DNA from 2 places in the Nonomuraea sp. NPDC003727 genome. Region 2 is predicted to be linked to the other one. Evidence: riboswitches for the same ligand, from Rfam matches in the RefSeq annotation. Region 2 holds a riboswitch; the other holds the start of a gene.
What was found. Region 2 has a riboswitch for glycine ahead of gcvT (glycine cleavage system aminomethyltransferase GcvT). Riboswitches for the same ligand answer to the same signal wherever they lie in the genome.

Region 1: linked by a shared signal. The riboswitch ahead of gcvP (aminomethyl-transferring glycine dehydrogenase) and the one ahead of gcvT (glycine cleavage system aminomethyltransferase GcvT) in region 2 are both predicted to bind glycine.

The regions. Positions count from the first base shown of each region.
Region 1 covers NZ_JBSFNE010000011.1:69,722-73,110, reverse strand. Annotated here, with positions in the region: gene ACWDLG_RS27440 (bifunctional nuclease family protein) at 6-476, shown strand; gene ACWDLG_RS27435 (MerR family transcriptional regulator) at 670-1,290, shown strand; glycine riboswitch at 1,325-1,416, shown strand; gene gcvP (aminomethyl-transferring glycine dehydrogenase) at 1,564-3,389, shown strand, end outside.
Region 2 covers NZ_JBSFNE010000013.1:35-3,423, reverse strand. Annotated here, with positions in the region: gene ACWDLG_RS30470 (DUF3618 domain-containing protein) at 48-374, opposite strand; gene bcp (thioredoxin-dependent thiol peroxidase) at 471-944, shown strand; tRNA gene ACWDLG_RS30460 (tRNA-Leu) at 1,024-1,107, shown strand; glycine riboswitch at 1,157-1,254, shown strand; glycine riboswitch at 1,255-1,350, shown strand; gene gcvT (glycine cleavage system aminomethyltransferase GcvT) at 1,384-2,469, shown strand; gene gcvH (glycine cleavage system protein GcvH) at 2,466-2,855, shown strand; partial or broken gene ACWDLG_RS30445 (serine dehydratase beta chain) at 2,916-3,389, shown strand, end outside.

The sequences.
Region 1 (3,389 bases), on a different contig from region 2:
AGCCCGTGTTGCAGATGGAGGTAGTGGGCGTTCGCGTTGAAATGCCCACAAATCAGCCGATCGTTCTGCTCAAGGAGGCGCAGGGTGAGAGGTTTCTCCCGATCTGGATAGGAATGACCGAAGCCACGGCCATCGCGCTCGCCCAGGCGGAGGAACCGCCGCCCAGGCCCTTGACCCACGACCTGTTCAGGGACGTGCTGAGCGCGTTGGGCGTCGGCCTGCGTGCGGTCAACATCGTCGCTCTGCGTGACGGGATCTTCTTCGCCGATCTGGTCTTCTCCAACGGCGTGGAGGTCAGCGCGCGCCCCTCCGACTCCATCGCCCTCGCGCTGCGCACCGGTGCGCGGATCTTCGCCAGCGAGGAGGTCGTGCAGGAGGCCGGAGTGATCATCCCCGATGACCAGGAGGATGAGGTGGAGAAGTTCAGGGAGTTCCTTGACACCATCACGCCCGAGGACTTCGGACGCGCGGGGTAGGACTCCCTTCGTGAAGGCTCGTACCCTTGGTCGCCACCTGGGGTACGCATTTCACTGCATTTACGCTTCGCGACGCGCCGAGCCGGATCGTTGACTGCGGATGGTCACGGTCCTACGGTGCAAGTGAAACCTGTGGTTGTCATTTACGAACCCCCAGATCAGACCACGGGATGAGAGAAAGCCGGAGGTCCGCGTGGCGGTCAGCAGCGGCGAGGGAAAGACGGCCGGCCAGGAAGATCCGGTGCGGCGCGAAACCGCGCGCCAGCGTGCCGGTGAGCAGGGCCTGCTCTTCGACGAGCAGCCCACGACGCTGCCTGCCGACATCGGCTATCGCGGCCCCACGGCCTGCGCGGCGGCCGGCATCACCTACAGGCAACTGGACTACTGGGCGCGCACGGGCCTGGTCGAGCCGACGATAAGAGCCGCGCACGGATCCGGCTCGCAGCGGCTCTACAGCTTCCGCGACATCCTGGTGCTCAAGGTCGTCAAGCGGCTGCTCGACACCGGCGTGTCGCTCCAGCAGATCCGCACCGCCGTACAGCACCTGAGAGATCGGGGCGTCGGCGACCTGAGCAGGATCACGCTCATGAGCGACGGCGTCAGCGTCTACGAGTGCACCTCGGCCGACGAGGTCATCGACCTGCTGCAAGGCGGTCAGGGAGTGTTCGGTATCGCGCTGGGCAGGGTCTGGCGCGAAGTCGAGGGATCGCTCGCGGAGCTGCCGGGGGAACGAGCGGCGGTCGAGGACACCGTCCCGGCCGACCATCCCACTGACGAACTCGCCCAGCGCCGCAGAGCCCGGCGAATGGGCTGATTCCCGGACACTGGTAGCCTAGGGCTGGAGCCGACGACCCCGAGCGGGAGAGTCCCCGGGCCACCGGGGCGCCGAAGGAGCAACCCTCCCCGGAATCTCTCAGGCACCCAGTACCGCTCGGACGAGGCCACTCTGGAAAGCAGGCACGCCCGCCAGGCGCGTCTCACCGACGGTGCAAGCCCGCGACCCCGCGGGCGAACCTCTCAGGTTGATGACAGAGGGGGAGACCCGGCAGACGCCCGTGCTCTCCACCAGCCTTGGGAGGCAGTTTCCATGACCGAGCCCCTCAGCGACCTCGCTGCACCGCCGTTCGCGACCCGCCACATCGGTCCCTCGGACGGCGAGCAGGCCAAGATGCTGGAGGCGGTCGGCTTCGAGTCGGTCGCCGACCTGGTAGCGGTGGCCGTACCCGAGGCCATCAGGGCCAAGGACCAGCTGAAGCTGCCCGTCGCGGCGGGCGAGAGCGAAGTGATCGCCGAACTGCGGGCGCTGGCCGGCCGCAACCAGGTGCTCACCTCCATGATCGGCCTGGGCTACTACGACACCGTCACCCCCGCGGTGATCAGGCGCAACCTGCTGGAGAACCCGGGCTGGTACACCGCCTACACGCCCTACCAGCCGGAGATCTCCCAGGGCCGCCTGGAGGCGCTGCTCAACTTCCAGACCGTCGTCTCCGACCTGACCGGTCTCGACGTGGCCGGTGCCTCCCTGCTGGACGAGGCCACCGCCGCCGCCGAGGCGATGACGCTGGCGCGCCGCGCGGGCAGGTCCAAGAGCAACGTCTTCGTCGTCGACGCCGACGCGCTGCCCCAGACCAAGGCCGTACTGGCCACCCGGGCCGAGCCGCTGGGCATCGAGCTGGTCGTCGACTCCCTCGACGGTGAGCTGCCCGAGTGCTTCGGCGTGCTCGTGCAGTACCCGGGCGCCTCCGGCCGCCTGCGCGACTTCCGCGCCCTGGCCGAGACCGCCCACGCGGGCGGCGCGCTGGTCGTGGCCGCGGCCGACCTGCTGTCGCTGACGCTGGTCGCGGCCCCCGGCGAGCTCGGCGCCGACATCGCCATCGGCTCCTCGCAGCGCTTCGGCGTGCCGTTCGGCTTCGGCGGCCCGCACGCCGCCTACATGTCGGTCCGCGAGGGCCTGCAGCGCCAGATGCCGGGCCGGCTCGTCGGCGTGTCGGTGGACGCCGACGGCGACCCCGCCTACCGCCTGGCCCTGCAGACCCGCGAGCAGCACATCCGCCGCGAGAAGGCCACCAGCAACATCTGCACCGCCCAGGTGCTGCTGGCCGTCATCGCCGGCATGTACGCCGTCTACCACGGCCCCGAGGGGCTGCGCCGCATCGCCCAGCGCACCCACCGCATGGCCGTCACGCTCGCCGCGGCCCTGCGCGCCGGGCGTGTCGAGATCGTCCACGACGGTTTCTTCGACACCGTGCTTGCCCGCGTGCCCGGCAAGGCGGCCCAGGTGGTCGCCGCGGCCGCCGAGCGCGGCGTCAACCTCTGGCAGGCCGACGCCGACCACGTCTCGGTCGCCTGCGACGAGAAGACCACCCTGGCCCACCTGGAGCAGGTCGCCGCCGCCTTCGGCGTGAGCGTCTCGCTGACCGACCTGGCCGCCGAGGACGCCCTGCCCGAGGGCCTGGCCAGGGAGAGCGACTACCTCACCCACCCGGTCTTCCACAGCCACCACTCCGAGACCTCGATGCTGCGCTACCTGCGCCGGCTCCAGGACAAGGACATCGCCCTCGACCGGTCGATGATCCCGCTCGGCTCCTGCACGATGAAGCTCAACGCCACCACCGAGATGGAGCCGATCACCTGGCCCGAGTTCGCGGGCATCCACCCCTACGCGCCGCTCTCCCAGGCCGGCGGCTACGTCGAGCTGGTCGAGACGCTGGAGGCCTGGCTGGCCGAGGTGACCGGCTACGACGCCGTCTCCATCCAGCCGAACGCCGGCTCGCAGGGCGAGTTCGCCGGGCTGCTGGCCATCCGCGCCTACCACCGCGCCAACGGCGACGCGCACCGCGACGTCTGCCTCATCCCCTCCTCCGCGCACGGCACCAACGCCGCCAGCGCGGTCATGGCGGGCATGCGCGTGGT
Region 2 (3,389 bases):
CCTTCGGCCCCTCGCGGGGCGCCCGGCGGGCCGGTGACGCCTGCCCGTCAGCGCCTGCGGCGCCGGCGCCACAGGACGATCGCCGCGCCCACGACCAGCACCGCGCCCACGGCGATCAGCGCCGAGCCGACAGGCCGCTCGTCCTCCCACAGGTCCCCGGCGTCGTCGTCGTAGCGCACCGGCCGCGGCGTCACCCCCACGAGATCGCCGACCGACGCCACGAAGTGCTCGGCCCTCGACTTGACCTCGTCCATGCTGCGCTGGGCCACCCGCTTGGGGCTCACCCGGTCGGCGATGGCGTCAACGGTCCGCGCGAGCTCGGCGCGCGTCCGGGTGATCCTGCGCTCCAGCTCTTCAGGGTCGGTCTCGGCCATGGCTCTCCTTTCTCAGGGTGATCAGTCTGTCAGGTCGCGCCGCCGTACCGCACGGCGGGCGAAACGTGTCCCTTCGATTGGGGTTAGGTTGAGCCCGTGACCGAAACCAAGCTCCAGCCAGGAGACGCCGCTCCGGACTTCACGCTCCCCGCGGCCGACGGCGGCGCCGTCTCCCTCGACGCCTACCGCGGCAAGCGCGTCATCCTGTACTTCTACCCCGCCGCCATGACGCCCGGATGCACCAAGCAGGCGTGCGACTTCCGCGACAACCTCGGTCAGCTGACCGACGAGGGTTTCGTCGTTCTCGGCGTCTCCAAGGACAAGACCGACAAGCTGGTGAAGTTCGTCGAGCGCGACGCGCTGACCTTCCCGCTGCTGTCCGACGTCGACCTGGAGATCCACAAGGCCTACGGCGCGTACGGCGCCAAGAAGCTGTACGGCAAGGAGGTCGTCGGCGTGATCCGCTCGACCTTCGTCATCGGCCCCGACGGGAAGATCGAGCAGGCGCTCTACAACGTGAAGGCGACGGGCCACGTGGCCGGCCTGAAGAAGAAGCTCGGCCTGGTCTGAGGTTTGCGATCAAGTCCGCGGGCTTGATCGCAAACGAGTATCTCGGCCCCGGCCCGGGCGCTAAGCTGATGGCGGTTGCGCGGGCGTGGCGAAATCGGCATACGCGGCAGGTTTAGGTCCTGTTGGTGGTGACACTGTGGGGGTTCGAGTCCCCCCGCCCGCACCTTTCCCTTGATGGCCGGATCCGTACTAGTCTTGCCTACGGACACCGATGAACCCACGCGGGAGAGCGTCCTGGCACCCGGCCAGGACCCCTGAAGGAGCAAGCACTCCCCGCGAACCTCTCAAGGCAAAGGACCGCGCGGGCAAGGTGACCTCTGGAAAGCAGGCCTGCGGGGCCTCGCCGAAGGTGAAAGTCCGGCAAAACCGGGTGAAGCTCTCAGGCACCGATGACAGAGGGGGAGGATCCTGGCATCCAACCCATCCTGAGGTGCGAACAATGTCCCGACCGACACCGCTACGAGACGTACACGAGAGCCTCGGCGCGACGCTGACCGACTTCGCCGGCTGGTTGATGCCGCTGCGCTACGGGAGCGAGTCCGCCGAGCACAAGGCCGTACGCGAGCGGGCCGGGCTGTTCGACCTGTCCCACATGGGGGAGATCTTCGTGACCGGCCCGCAGGCCGGCGAGGCGCTCGACTACGCGCTGGTCGGCCACCTGTCCGTGCTCGCGCCCGGCCGCGCCCGCTACACGATGATCGTCAACGAGCAGGGCGGGGTCCTCGACGACCTCATCGTCTACCGCCTGGCCGACGACGAGTACATGGTCGTCGCCAACGCCTCCAACTACCCCATGGTCGCCGAGCGCCTCACCGAGCGCGCCGAGGGCTTCGACGCGGTCGTCGACGACCGCTCCGACCAGTACGCGCTCATCGCGATCCAGGGCCCGCGCGCCCAGGAGATCCTCGCCACGCTCACCGACGCCGACCTCGCGGGCCTGAAGTACTACGCCGGCCTGCCCGGCACGGTCGCCGGCGCCGAGGCGCTCATCGCCCGCACCGGCTACACCGGCGAGGACGGCTTCGAACTCTTCGTCGCCAACGCCGACGCCGTCGCGCTGTGGCACGCGCTGGCCAAGGCGGGCGAGCCGTACGAGATCATGCCCGCCGGCCTGTCCAGCCGTGACACGCTCCGCCTCGAGGCCGGCATGCCGCTGTACGGCAACGAGCTCGGCGTCTCGCTCACGCCCTTCGACGCCGGCCTCGGCCGCGTGGTGAAGTTCGACAAGCCCGGCGACTTCGTCGGCAGGGCCGCGCTCGAACAGGTCAAGGACGTCCCGCCGCGCCGCCGCCTCGTCGGCCTGGTCGCGACGGGTCGCAGGGTCCCTCGCCATGGGTTCCCTGTCACCAGTGACGGGGCCGTCGTGGGCGAGGTGACCAGCGGCGCGCCGTCGCAGACCCTCGGCAAGCCCATCGCGATGGCGTACGTGGACACTGGGATAGAAGAAGGTCTGGCCGTTGACATCCGGGGCAGCCAAGAGGGCGTGGACCTGGTTGAGCTGCCTTTCTACAGGAGGAACAAGTGAGCAGCATTCCCGACGATCTGAGCTACACCAAGGAGCACGAGTGGGTCGCCGGACTCGACGACGGCCTGACCCTGACGGTGGGCATCACGGCCTATGCCGCCGAGGCGCTGGGCGACGTGGTCTATGTGCAGCTGCCCGAGGTCGGTGCGACGTTCGAGGCCGGTGACTCGATCGGCGAGGTCGAGTCGACCAAGTCCGTGAGCGAGATCTACGCCCCTGTCTCCGGCGAGGTCGTCGAGGTCAACCAGGCCGTCGTGGACAAGCCCGACCTGGTCAACAGCGAGCCGTACGGCGAGGGCTGGATGTTCAGGGTGCGCGTGTCCGGCGACCCCGAGGACCTGCTGAGCGCGGAGGAGTACACCGCGCTCACGTCAGGCGACAACTGACACACCCGCCGGGGTCCGTCCGGGCCCCGGCATTCACCCCCCGAGAGTTGGGATGCATCAATGGCGATCAGCGTCTTCGACCTCTTCAAGATCGGTATCGGGCCGTCGAGCTCGCACACCGGCGGGCCGATGGCGGCCGCGCACCGCTTCGCCCGGGGGCTGCGCGCCGACGGGCTGCTGGAGCGGGTGGAGCGGGTGCGGGTGGTGCTGTACGGCTCGCTCGGGCTGACCGGTAAGGGGCACGGCAGCGACAAGGCGGTGCTGCTGGGGCTGTCGGGGGACAAGCCGGAGCTGGTCGATGTCGACCGGGTCGACGAGCGGCTGGCCGAGATGCGCGCCTCGGGGCGGATCCGGGTGTTCGGCGAGCGGGAGATCCCGTTCGTGGTGGGCGAGGACCTGGTGTTCGAGCGGAAGATCTCGTTGCCGGAGCATCCGAACGGGATGCGGTTCACCGCGTTGGACGGCACCGGGCAGGTGGTGCGGGAGAAGGTGTACTTCTCGGTGGGCGGCGGGTTCGTGGTCGATGAGTCGGCG